DNA from 2 places in the Allobosea sp. GW822-FHT03F07 genome. Region 2 is predicted to be linked to the other one. Evidence: predicted binding sites of a transcription regulator. Region 2 holds the regulator's gene; the other holds the start of a gene.
The links. Region 2 encodes HrcA, which represses chaperone genes, less so after heat shock. Its sites were predicted from a motif close to GTTAGCACTCNCNNNNNGNGAGTGCTAAC; they were not measured.
Positions count from the first base shown of each region.

Region 1: groES (co-chaperone GroES) is a predicted target of HrcA. The motif match lies at 2,314-2,342, and genes of this name have one in related genera.

Region 1 is NZ_JBXAND010000001.1:57-6,558, forward strand. It holds gene groL (chaperonin GroEL) at 170-1,795, opposite strand; gene groES (co-chaperone GroES) at 1,865-2,179, opposite strand; gene AC1RMY_RS00015 (usg protein) at 2,437-2,706, shown strand; partial or broken gene AC1RMY_RS00020 (transposase) at 2,719-3,372, shown strand; gene AC1RMY_RS00025 (ATP-dependent helicase) at 3,517-5,586, opposite strand; gene AC1RMY_RS00030 (LysR substrate-binding domain-containing protein) at 5,748-6,158, shown strand; gene AC1RMY_RS00035 (acetyl-CoA C-acetyltransferase) at 6,486-6,502, opposite strand, start outside.
Region 2 is NZ_JBXAND010000004.1:84,317-90,818, reverse strand. It holds gene AC1RMY_RS14260 (homocysteine S-methyltransferase family protein) at 65-1,036, shown strand; gene hrcA (heat-inducible transcriptional repressor HrcA) at 1,058-2,143, opposite strand; gene rph (ribonuclease PH) at 2,403-3,119, shown strand; gene rdgB (RdgB/HAM1 family non-canonical purine NTP pyrophosphatase) at 3,121-3,756, shown strand; gene hemW (radical SAM family heme chaperone HemW) at 3,753-4,955, shown strand; gene AC1RMY_RS14235 (penicillin-binding protein activator) at 5,067-6,266, opposite strand; gene rsmI (16S rRNA (cytidine(1402)-2'-O)-methyltransferase) at 6,424-6,502, shown strand, end outside.

The DNA of each region.
Region 1 (6,502 bases), on a different contig from region 2:
CAAGAGCGCTGACGCCGGACATCCGCCCATGCCTTTTCAAGAGCGGCCTCGGCACGCGCTAGGTCGATGGGATCGGTCAGCGATGAAAAAGGCATGGCTTCCTCTTGGCATGCCTAGGAGATTGCGGCGTTGGGACAGGGCACCGCGGAAGCCGCGGCGCCCTCGATGCTCAATAATCCATGCCACCGGTGGGCATTGCCGCTGCAGCTTCCTTCTTCGGAAGCTCCGCGATCATCGCCTCGGTGGTGATCAGCAGCCCCGCGACCGATGCCGCGTCCTGGATTGCAGTGCGCACGACCTTAGTCGGGTCGATGATGCCGGCCCTGACCAAGTCGCCATAGGTGCCCGTCTGCGCGTCGTAGCCGTGGTTGTAATCGGCCGCTTCCAGCAGCTTGCCGATCACGACCGCGCCGTCATCGCCGGCATTGTCGACGATCTGTCGAGCCGGGGCGGTGATCGCCTTGCGGACGATCTCGATGCCGGTCTTCTGGTCGTCATTGCCGGCCTTCAGGCCGTCCAGAGCCTTGACGGCGCGCAGCAGGGCGACGCCGCCGCCCGGCAGGATGCCCTCTTCCACGGCCGCGCGGGTCGCGTTCAGGGCGTCGTCGACGCGGTCCTTCTTCTCCTTGACCTCGACCTCGGTCGCGCCGCCGACACGGATCACCGCGACGCCGCCGGCGAGCTTGGCCAGGCGCTCCTGCAGCTTCTCACGGTCGTAGTCCGACGTGGTCTCCTCGATCTGCGCCTTGATCTGCGCGACCCGGGCCTCGATCTCCTTCTTCTTCCCGGCGCCGTCGACGATCGTGGTGTTCTCCTTCTCGATCCGGACCTTCTTGGCGCGGCCGAGCATGTTGAGCGTCACGTTCTCGAGCTTGATGCCGAGATCCTCGGAGATCGCGGTGCCGCCGGTGAGGATGGCGATGTCCTCGAGCATCGCCTTGCGGCGGTCGCCGAAGCCCGGCGCCTTCACCGCGGCGATCTTGAGGCCGCCGCGAAGCTTGTTGACCACGAGGGTGGCGAGAGCCTCGCCCTCGACATCCTCCGCCACGATCAGCAGCGGCTTGCCGGTCTGCACCACGGCCTCCAGCAGCGGCAGCATGGTCTGCAGGCCCGAGAGCTTCTTCTCGTGGATGAGGACATACGGGTCCTCGAGCTCCGCGATCATCTTCTCGGAGTTGGTGACGAAGTAGGGGGACAGATAGCCGCGGTCGAACTGCATCCCCTCGACGACGTCGAGTTCGGTCTCGGCGGTCTTGGCTTCCTCGACCGTTATGACGCCCTCGTTGCCGACCTTCTTCATCGCCTCGGCGATCATCTCGCCGATCGCGCGGTCGCCATTGGCCGAGATCGTGCCGACCTGCGCGACCTCCTCGGAACCCGTGATCTTCTTGGAGTGCTCGCCGAGCGACTTCGTCACCGCCTCGACGGCGAGATCGATGCCGCGTTTCAGGTCCATCGGATTGATGCCCGCGGCGACCGCCTTGGCGCCTTCGCGGACGATCGCCTGGGCCAGGACCGTGGCGGTCGTGGTGCCGTCGCCGGCGGCGTCGTTCTGCTTCGAGGCCACTTCGCGCACCATCTGGGCGCCCATGTTCTCGAACTTGTCGGCGAGCTCGATCTCCTTGGCGACGGTGACGCCGTCCTTGGTGATGCGCGGCGCGCCGAACGACTTCTCGATCACGACGTTGCGGCCCTTCGGACCGAGCGTCACCTTCACAGCGTTGGCCAGGGTATCGACGCCGCGCAGCATCCGCTCGCGGGCGTCTTGCGAAAACTTGACGTCTTTCGCAGCCATGATTCCTCACTCCTTCAGACTTGAGGTTTCAGGTTGATGGACAGATTTGCGACTGGGAGCAGGCCCCGATCAGGCGGCCTTCTTGAGAGAGGCGGTGGTCTCGACGACCCCCATGATGTCGGACTCCTTCATGATCAGGAGATCCTCGCCGTCGATCTTCACCTCGGTGCCCGACCATTTGCCGAAGAGCACACGGTCTCCGACCTTCACCTCGAGCGGCACGAGCTTGCCCTGCTCGTCGCGGGCGCCTGCCCCGACGGCGACGATCTCCCCCTCCTGCGGCTTCTCCTTGGCGGTGTCGGGGATGATGATCCCGCCCTTGGTCTTCTCCTCGGCGTCGATGCGCTTCACGACGACGCGGTCATGTAGTGGCCGAAACTTCATGAGTTCCTCCGTTCATGTCGGTCACAGGTCAAAGCAGGCGACGCCCTGGCGGCGCGGCTGAGGAACCGCGGCGCCCTGCGGCACGTTCGCCCGCGCGATGATTTGGTTTCGCCGATTTCGCAGTTCAAGAGGCCGGCAGCACTTTTTTCGATCGAGTGCTAACAGCCTGAAAAGGCAGCGGAAACACAACCTTTCGGCTTGCGCCCGCGTTGAAAATGCGCTGCCATCGCAGTGCTGTAACCACGGAGCGGAAAGGCATGGCTTCAAGCGACTTCGCCCGCCAGATCGCGGGCTATGGACTGACCACCGCAGGCATTCTCTACCGGATGCCCGACCACCCGGCGATCCTGCAGGAATATGTCTGGCAGGACTACGACCTCGCCCCGCGCTTCCCCGAGCTCAACAAGTTCCTCGCCTTCTGGCAGGCCAAACTCGACGGCAAGCTGTTCCGCATCACCGTGGCTCATAAGGACCTAATCGGCCCCGCCGACCTCAGTGCGGTGAACGGCGAATTCCGACTGCAGTAAGGAGGAGATTGGAAGGCGCATGACCTCACCCCCAGCCCGGCCTACACCGTCATCAAGGCGGCGTCCGAGTTCAAGGACAAGACGACGGCGCCCAACCAGCTTTGGCAGACCGACTTCACCTATCTGAAGATCACCGGCTGGGGCTGGTCCTATCTCTCGACCGTCCTCGACGACTTCTCGCGCTATCTCGTCGCCTGGAAGCTCTGTGCCACGATGCGCGCCGACGACGTCACCGCCACGCTCGATCTGGCGCTGGCGGCATCGGGGCTCGACCGGATCACGGTCGCGCACCGGCCGAGGCTGTTGAGCGACAACGGCTCGTCCTACATCTCGGCCGACCTCGCGACCTGGCTCGACGGCAAGGGCATGCAGCATGTTCGCGGCGCGCCCTACCATCCCCAGACGCAGGGCAAGATCGAGCGCTGGAACCAGACCCTGAAGAACCGCATCCTGCTCGAGAATTACTATCTGCCCGGAGATCTCGAACGGCAGGTCGCCGCCTTCGTCGAGCATTACAATCACGACCGCTATCACGAGAGCCTCGGCAACCTCACGCCCGCCGACGTCTACTTCGGCCGTGGCCAGGCCATCCTCACCGAACGCGAAAGGATCAAGCGCCTGACCATCCAGAAAAGACGCTTGCAGCATCAGTTGCAGGCCGCATAGCCTCAAACCCAGATGAGCCAGAGCCTCCGTTCCTGAGAAACGAAAACGGTCTCAAATCATCTGACGGCGGACATGTTGTAGGTCGCAGGGGCATCGGTCATACGGCGACCAACCGCGACATCGCCGAGCCGTCGGAGTTTCGCGCTATCGCCACATGCCCCGCATTTGGGCCCGGATGTCGATCCTAGGGCCCGAGCTCGCCGATCGGCCTGGATCGGCGACGGCCTGCGGCCACTGGCAGCGCTCGAAGTGCTCGAGCATCGCGTTCGGGATGAAGCGCGTGCGGTTGGCATAGACGTGGCGGTCGCCCGTCGACGACTGGCCGTGCGTGAAGAAGCGTTGCGGCACCAGGAGCCTCAGGTCATCCTTGGCGCGGGTCATAGCGACATAGAGCAGGCGCCGCTCTTCCTCGATCTCCTCCGACGTGCCAATCCCGAGGTCGGAGGGAATGCAGCCATCCACGACGTTCATCACGAAGACCGACTTCCATTCCTGCCCCTTGGCCGAATGGATCGTCGAGAGGACCAGATAGTCCTCGTCGAGCAGGGGCACGCCGGCCTGATCGCTGGTGGCGTCAGGAGGGTCCAGCGTCAGCTCGGTCAGGAAGCGCTCGCGAGACGGATAGCCGCCGGCGATCTGTTCGAGCTGCACGAGATCGGCCTGGCGCGTCGAAGCATCCTCGTGCATGCGCCCGAGATGCGGCTCATACCATCGCCGCGCCCGCTCGATCTCCGCCGGCCAACCGGCGCGCCCCGAACGGAGCTCGGTGACGGCGCCGACGAAGCCCGACCAGTCGTCGCCCGCGCGAGGCGGTGCGGGGGCATCGGCCAGCCCTTCGGCGAGATCGGCGGCCGTCCCGACGTGATCGAGCACGCGCTGGGCCGATGTCGGCCCGACACCGGGCAGCAATTGCAGCACGCGGAAGCCGGCGACACGATCTCGCGGGTTCTCGACGAAGCGCAGCAGGGCGAGCAGGTCCTTCACATGCGCGGCGTCGAGAAACTTCAGGCCGCCGAATTTCACAAAGGGAATGTTCCGCCGCGTCAGTTCGATTTCGAGCGGGCCGCTGTGATGCGAGGCGCGAAACAGCACGGCCTGCTGCTTCAGCGTCGAGCCGCCCTCGCGATTCTCCAGGACCTTCTCCGCGATGAAGCGGGCCTGGTCGGCCTCGTCCCGGACATGGACCAGTTGGGGTCGGGCCCCGCTCGCCCGATCGGTCCAAAGGTTCTTGGTGAAGCGTTCCGCGGCGAGGTCGATGACCGCGTTGGCGGCTGCGAGAACGGCGCTGGTGGAGCGGTAGTTCTGGTCGAGGGTGACGACCTCGGCTGCCGGTGTGAAGGCGGCCGGAAAGTCCAGGATGTTGCGCACTGTCGCAGCTCTGAACGAATAGATCGACTGGGCATCGTCGCCGACGACGGTGAGCCCCCGGCCGTCGGGCTTCATCGCGAGCAGGATCGAGGACTGCAGGCGATTGGTGTCCTGATACTCGTCGACCATGACGTGATCGAAGCGACCGCCGATATTCGCAGCGATCGCGGGTACGGTCATGGCCTGGGCCCAGTAGAGCAGCAGATCGTCGTAATCGAGGACGTTCTGCGCCTGCTTGGCTTCGACATAGGCGGCGAACAGCTCCTTCAACTCGGCGGCCCAGGCGACGCACCAGGGATAGGAGCGCCCCAGCACGTCCTCGATCGGCTGCTCGGCGTTCACGCAGCGCGAGTAGATGGCGAGGCAGGTGCCCTTGGTCGGAAAGCGCGCCTCAGTCTTCGAGAAACCGAGCTCGTGCCGGACCAGATTCATCTGATCGGCGGCGTCCTCGCGGTCATGGATGGTGAACGCCGGGTCGAGGCCAAGCTGCTCGGCCTGATCGCGCAGGATGCGTGCGCCGATGCCGTGGAACGTCCCGGCCCATGTCAGCGCATCCGCGAGCGCGCCGGCTCCGTTGCCGAGCACCTTGCGCGCAATCCGTTCGACCCGCTTCGACATCTCGGCGGCGGCGCGCCGGGAAAAGGTCATCAGCAGGATGCGGCGCGGGTCGGCACCGCTGACGAGGAGATGGGCGACGCGGTGCGCCAGTGTGTTGGTCTTGCCCGAGCCGGCGCCGGCGATGATCAGCAATGGCGGCGCCGGTGCCGCTCCGCCGCCATGCGTTACCGCCCGCCTCTGCGCCGGGTTCAGGGCATCGAGATAGCGAATCGGTGTGACAGCGTTCATGCAACGCTGTTCTACCTTGGTTCTCACGCGCGGTCGCCCTGTCAAATGATGTGGCGGGCAACGCGGCGGCCACAGCGACAGGAAGGCGGACGATACATTCCGCCCTCCCGTAGCACTCCTGAAGCCTGTCAACGGGCGAAGAGGTCAATTCCGTCATCGCGATGACGCCCGCCCAGCATGGCCGCGAGATAGGCAGCGGCGGCCCCGACGAGCAGGACAGCCGCCGTTATAAAGGCGACGATCACGCCAGTCTTGCGTGCCTTCTCAGCCTTCAGCATGAGGATGATGAATTGAGCGTACGCGTGAGTCCCATTTTGCGGACGAATAATGCGCAGGTGCTGATTGCCTCGTTGTGCGACGGTCGCGGTGTCGGGCCAGTGCAGCATCCCCTCGTGGCTGATGATCTCGCTGCGGGGCGGCTGGTTCGTGTGCTGCCCGGCTACAATATCAAGTCGACAGAGGCATTCCTGGTCTATCCATCGGTGCGGTACATGCGTCCCGTGATCAGGGCGTTCACGGATTTTGCCATGGCTCGCCTTCGCGCCGTCGACGGCATCAGCGCCACCGCCTGAAGGCGCCAGTTGCAGACATTGGCTACTGGCCTGGAAGCCGACTTTCGCAGCCGGGTGCATAAAGTCAGATCCCGAACCATTCCGAATCCTGACAAGTCCGCTCACGCGAGTTCTGGCTCGCAGGACGGGCGACGATTGCGGATAGGGCGAATTTCCAAGGACCCTGTGGAGCTCCTTCATAGCTGGATGCCATACATCACAAGACGTGAGCCATAGACGATCCAAGCGGCACGGCTGTCCGGCGCAAAGCCAACCGCCCATTGGCTCGCGCTAGGGCTGGGTATCTCGTGCAGCACCTCGCCCGAACTCATGGAGATGCTTGCGCAATCACAGTGCTTCGAGTG
Region 2 (6,502 bases):
CCGGCGCGTTCCCGCCGGAAGGCAAAACGCCGGGGCGGGTGTCAACAATTCGGGAGCGACATTCATGGCCAAGCCTTCCTACGCCAAATATCGCCACGCCCTTCCACAGATGCATGGCGGGCTCTTCCTCAGCGACGGCGGCATGGAAACCACCCTGATCTTTCATGAGGGGCTCGAACTGCCGCATTTCGCCTCGTTCGTCCTGCTGGCGACCGAGGACGGCAGGGCTCATCTGACCGCCTACTACGAAAAGTATCTGGCGATCGCGAAGGGCCGCGGCGTCGGCTTCGTGCTCGACAGCGCGACCTGGCGGGCCAATCGCGACTGGGGCGAGAAGCTCGGCTACGGGGCTGACGCTCTGAAGGCAGCGAACCAGGCTTCGGTCGCGCTTCTGGCTGGGCTGCGCGCCCGCTGGGAGACGCCGTCGATGCCCTGCGTGATCTCGGGGGCGATCGGGCCGCGCGGCGACGGCTACAAGGCCGGCTTCATGGATGCGAGGACGGCGCAGGATTATCACAGCGAGCAGATCGCCAGCTTCGCCGAGTCGCAAGCCGACATGGTCGCGGCCTATACGATGAACACCGTCGAGGAGGCGATCGGCATCGCGGAGGCCGCGAAGGCGCATGGCATGCCCTGCGCCATCTCCTTCACGGTCGAGACGGACGGGCGGCTGGCCAGTGGCCGATCCCTGCGCGAGGCGGTCGAGATCGTCGACGACGAGACCAGCGGCGCGCCGCTCTACTACATGATCAACTGCGCCCATCCGACGCATTTCCAGCATGCTCTGGAGGCCGGCGAGACCTGGGTGCAGCGCGTGCATGGCATCCGCGCCAATGCCTCGACGCGCAGCCATGCGGAGCTGGACGAGTCGGAGACGCTGGACGAGGGCGATCCGGTCGATCTCGGCCACCGCTATCAGGCGCTCAGGCGCAACTTCCCGACGATGCGCATCCTCGGCGGCTGCTGCGGCACCGACCACCGCCATGTCGCGGCGGTTTGCGAGGCTTGCGTTCCGCCGGTGGCACTGAGCGCCTGAGAACCGGGCGAAGCGGCCTCGTCAGCGCCCGCTATCGAGTAGCCGGCCGACGACCTTCGCCGTATAGTCGACCATCGGCACGATGCGGGCATAGTTCAGCCGCGTCGGGCCGATGATGCCGACGACGCCGACGATGCGCTGCTCGGCGTCGCGGAAGGGGGCCGCCACCATCGAGGAACCGGACATCGAGAATAGCTTGTTCTCGGAGCCGATGAAGATGCGGACGCCGTCGCCGGCCTCGGCGCGCGACAGGAGGTCGATGACGTCGGTCTGCGTTTCCAGGTCGCCGAAGAGCAGGCGGATGCGCTCGAGATCCTCCTGCGCCTTCAGATCCTCAAGCAGATTGGCCTGGCCGCGCACGATCAGGTGGCGATCGGAACTCGGCCCCGAGGAGGTCGCGATGCCGCTCTCGACCAGGCGTGCGGTCAGCGCGTCGAGTTCCTGCTCCATCTGGGCGCGATGCCGGGCGATCTCGTCCCGTACTTCGCCGAGCGTCTTGCCCATGATGCGGGCGTTGAGGAAATTCGCGGCTTCCGTCAGCGCCGAAGCCGGCAAGCCGGCGGGCAGAGTCAGCAGGCGGTTCTCGACCGTGCCGTCATCGGCGACCAGCACGACCAGCGCCCGCGCCGGATCGAGCCTCACGAACTCGATGTGCTTGAGGCGCGCATTGGCCTTGGTGGTGACGACGACGCCGGCGCCGCGCGACAGGCCCGAGAGCAATGCCGAGGCCTCGGTCAGCGTGCCGTCGAGCGTCCGCCCGGTCGCGGCCGCCTTCATCTGTGCCTCGATGCGGGTGCGCTCGTCGGCGGTCAGGTTGCCGACTTCCATCATCGCATCGACGAAGAAGCGCAGCCCCCTCTCCGTTGGAAGGCGCCCCGCCGAGGTGTGCGGCGCATAGATCAGCCCGGCCAGTTCGAGATCGGTCATGACGTTGCGCACAGTCGCAGGCGACAGCGACATCGGCAGCAGACGGGCGATGTTGCGCGAGCCGACCGGCTCGCCGGTGGTGAGATAGCCATCGACGATCTGGCGGAAGATCTCGCGCGATCGCTGGTCGGTCTCGATCAACCCGCTGGGGGATTCGGGACGCGGCGTGTGGGCGCTCATTTCAGCCGGAAAGACGGGTTCGACATGCGGGTTATTGTCCGCTCTGGCCTTCAAAGGATCAAGAGGCAAGAAGGGGCGCGGCCTTTCCGTCGTGCTCGCCCTTGTGGCGAGCACGTCTTGAACACAGGCCTCGCCAGACAAAGACGTGGATGGTCGGGACAAGCCCGACCATGACGACGCAGGGAACCAAGCCCCCAACCTTGCCGCCCCTCGCGCAACCGCCTACAAGCCGCCGACCCAGGACAATCAGGATCTTCCCATGCGACCCTCCAAACGCGGCGCAGACGAAATGCGCAAGGTGACGCTCGAACGCGGCGTCGTGCGCTATGCGGAGGGCTCCTGCATGGTGACCTTCGGCGAGACCAAGGTGCTCTGCGCCGCGACCGTCGAGGAGAAGGGCCCGCCGTGGCTACGCGGCACCGGCAAGGGCTGGGTCACCGCCGAATATTCGATGCTGCCGCGCGCCACCCATGAGCGCACGCGCCGCGAGGTCACCTCGGGCAAGCCATCGGGCCGCACCCAGGAGATCCAGCGCCTCGTCGGACGGTCCTTGCGCGCCGTGGTCGACCTGACCGCGATCGGCGAGCGCCAGATCGTCGTCGACTGCGACGTCATCCAGGCGGATGGCGGCACGCGCACCGCCTCGATCACCGGCGCCTGGGTCGCACTGCACGATGCGCTGAAATGGATGGAGGGCCGCTCCATGCTGAAGGGCTCGAACCCGCTCAAGGACCATGTCGCGGCGATTTCCTGCGGCATCGTCGCCGGCAACCCGGTACTCGACCTCGACTATGTCGAGGATTCCGGCGCCCAGACCGATGCGAATTTCGTCATTACCGGCTCGGGCGGCCTCGTCGAGGTGCAGGGCACGGCCGAGGGCGCGCCTTTCTCGGAGGAGGAGCTGATGGCGCTGCTCAAGCTCGCCAAGGGCGGGGTCGGCAAGCTCGTCACGCTACAGAAGGCTGCGGTGGCCTGAGATGAGCGGGCATCGCCTCCTCTCCGGCAAGGTCGTTCTCGCGACCCATAACAAGGGCAAGCTCGTCGAGATGCGCGAGCTGATGGCGCCCTACGGGATCGAGCTCGTCTCGGCCGGCGAGCTCGGCCTGCCCGAGCCCGATGAGACCGGCCACATGTTCGCTGAGAACGCCGCCATCAAGGCTCATGCTGCGGCCAAGGCCAGCGGCCTGCCGGCACTCGCCGACGATTCCGGCATCTGCGTCGATGCGCTGGACGGCGCGCCCGGCCTGTTCTCGGCGAACTGGGCCGGGCCGGGCAAGGACTTCAAGCCTGCCATGGCGCGCGTTCTCGCCGAGATGGCCAAGCGCGGCGCGACTGCGCCCGAGAGGCGCCGGGCGCATTTCGTCTCGGCCTTGGTGATCGCCTGGCCGGACGGACATGAGGAGTTGTTCGAGGGCCGTGTCTTTGGCACGATCGTCGACGAGCCGCGCGGCGACAAGGGCTTCGGCTACACTCCGATCTTCAAGCCGGATGGCTTCGAGAAGACTTTCGGCGAGATGACCACTGCCGAAAAGGCGGGGGCGGGCGAGGCCCTCTCCCATCGCGCGCGCGCCTTCACGTTGCTGGCGGCGGCCTGCTTGCGGAAACCCACATGACAACCGGGGCCGCCCTGAGCAAGCGGCCTGCCGCGATCCTACATCCCACAGCGGATGCGGGCTTCGCGGTCTATGTGCATTGGCCGTTCTGCCTGGCCAAATGCCCCTATTGTGACTTCAACAGCCATGTCCGCCTGCAGCCGCCCGATCAGGCCCGCTATGTCGCGGCGTTCCGGCGCGAGCTGGCGCACCGGGCCGCGCTCGCACCCGGCCGCACTGTGTCCTCGATCTTCTTCGGTGGCGGCACGCCCTCCCTGATGGCGGGCCGCACCGTCGGCGCGATCCTCGATGCGATCGGCGAGTTCTGGGCGGTCGACCCCAATTGTGAGGTCTCGCTGGAAGCCAACCCGACCAGCGTCGAGGCCGGGCGCTTCCGCGATTTCCGGGCGGCCGGTGTGAACCGGGTTTCGCTCGGCGTGCAGGCACTGAACGACGCCGACCTCAAGGCGCTGGGGCGGATGCATTCGACGCAGGAAGCGCTCGACGCCGTCGCGATCGCGCGAAAATATTTCGAGCGCTATTCCTTCGACCTGATCTATGCCCGCTCGGCCACGCAGACGCCGGCTCTGTGGCGGGCGGAGCTCGAACTGGCGATCAGCCATGCGGCCGAGCATCTTTCGCTCTACCAGCTCACCATCGAGCCCGACACGATGTTCGAGCGGTTGTTCAGGGCCGGCAAGCTCGCGATCCCCGATCACGAGGCGGGCGCTGCGCTCTACGAGATCACGCAGGAAATCACCGCCCGGCACGGCCTGCCCGTCTACGAGATCTCGAACCATGCCAGGCCGGGCGCGGAGTGCCGGCACAACCTGGTCTATTGGCGCTATGGCGAATATGCCGGCGTCGGCCCCGGCGCCCATGGCCGGCTCGTCGCCGCCGAGGGCCGCATGGCGCATTCGACCGAGAAGCGGCCGGAAGCCTGGCTCGAGCGGGTCGAGGCGGAAGGCCATGCGCTGATCGAGGACGAGCGGCTCAGCATCGAGGCCCAGGGCGACGAATACCTGCTGATGGGCTTGCGGCTTGTCGAGGGAATCGACCCCGCGGTGTTCAAGGCCTTGTCCGGGCGCGCGCTCAGCGAACCTCGCGTCACGAGCCTGATCCTGGACGGGCTCCTGACCCGCAAGCCCGGCGGCAAGATCGCCTGCACGCCGGAAGGCGCGCTGGTGCTGGACGCGGTCGTGGCGGATCTAGCGGCGTGACACCCGTCATGGTCGGGCTTGTCCCGACCAACCACGTCTTCCTGCGGCGAGATCGGCGTTCAAGACGTGGATGCTCGCCACAACGGCGAGCATGGCGGTGCAGCTTCCGCCCTACTGCGTGCGCGGCCCAAGATCGCGCGGCGCGGCGTTGACCGTCACGATCTGGCCGTTGCGCAGCTCGAGCACGGCGAGGCCGCGGTCGATCTGGCCGTCGGGGCGGAAGCGGAAGACGCCGTCGGCGCCGGCGAAACCCGATGCATTGGTCAGGACGGCTTCGGAAAAACGCTGCGAACCCTGCGTGCGCGCCAGCGCCGCCGAGAGCGAGACCGCATCATAGGCCAGCGTCGCCGTACGCGTCGGCGCGCTGTTGAAGCGCGCCTGATAGCGGCCGGCGAAGGCGTTGAAGCCGGCGGTGTCGGGCGAAGCGAACCAGCCACCCTGGATCGCCGGCACGCGCGCGACATTGGCGTCGTTCCAGACACCGGTCCCCAGCGGCTTGACCTTGGCCGGATCATAGCCGGCCTGCTGGAGCGCGGTGCCAAGCGCCGGCATGGTGTCGGCGGCGGCCGGCACGAAGAGCGCGTCGGCCTGCGCCAGGGCCGGCGTCAGCCGTGTCGCGGCGGTGCGCATCGAATTCTGGTCCGGCGAGAAGCGTTCGATCACGACCACCCGGCCGCCGCGCGCAGCGACGGCCTGCTGGAAGGCAGCCTCGACGACCTTGCCATAGGCGGTGTCGGGCACCAGCGCAGCGAAGGATCTGCGGCCCTGCTGCGAGGCGTAGGCGATGACGCGGTTGACGTCGTTCTCGGGCGGGAAGGACAGGAGATAGACGCCGCGCCCGGCGACATTGGTGTCGCTGGAGAAGGCGATGACGGGGCGGTTGGCGCCGCGGGCGACCTGGGCAGCAGCCTGGACCGAGGGGGCGAAGAGCGGGCCGATGATCAGTTCGGCCCCCTCGCGCAGCGCCTCCTGCGCCGCAGCCTGGGCGCCCTCGGGCGTGCCGCGATCATCCTTGACCAGCAGGGTCAGGTCGGCATTGGGGAACTCCGACAGCGCCATCTCGGCTGCGTTGCGAAGCGAATTGCCGACGACGGCGCCCTGGCCTTCGGCCGTCAGGGGCAGGATCAGCCCGACCTTGACCTTGCCGGTGCCGATGGTCTGCCCGGTGCCCGGCTGGCCCTGTGCAGAGCCGCCGTCGAAGCCGGGCAGGCCGCCGGCTCCGCCGGTGCAGGCTGCCAGCGCCAGACAGGCGAGCGCAGCCAGCGAACAGGCACTTCGCCGAAGAATCGGTGCAAGGAGCCGATGCGACACGGGCGATCTCCAGATTCAGGGTCCCCCGACCTGGGGACTGTCCTGCCAGTGCGGCATGGTATTTTCAAGTTGTTAACTCTGTGTTGCAGTCGTCTGAGGAGGCTATGTGCCGACGGCGCGATGGCGCGGCGACCGCGCTTGTGGCAGGTTCGCGGCGATGTCGACCGCCTCCTCCCAAGCGCCGCGCGCGCCCAGTTACACCGCCTTCGGAATCAAGGCGGAGGCCGAGCCGCTGT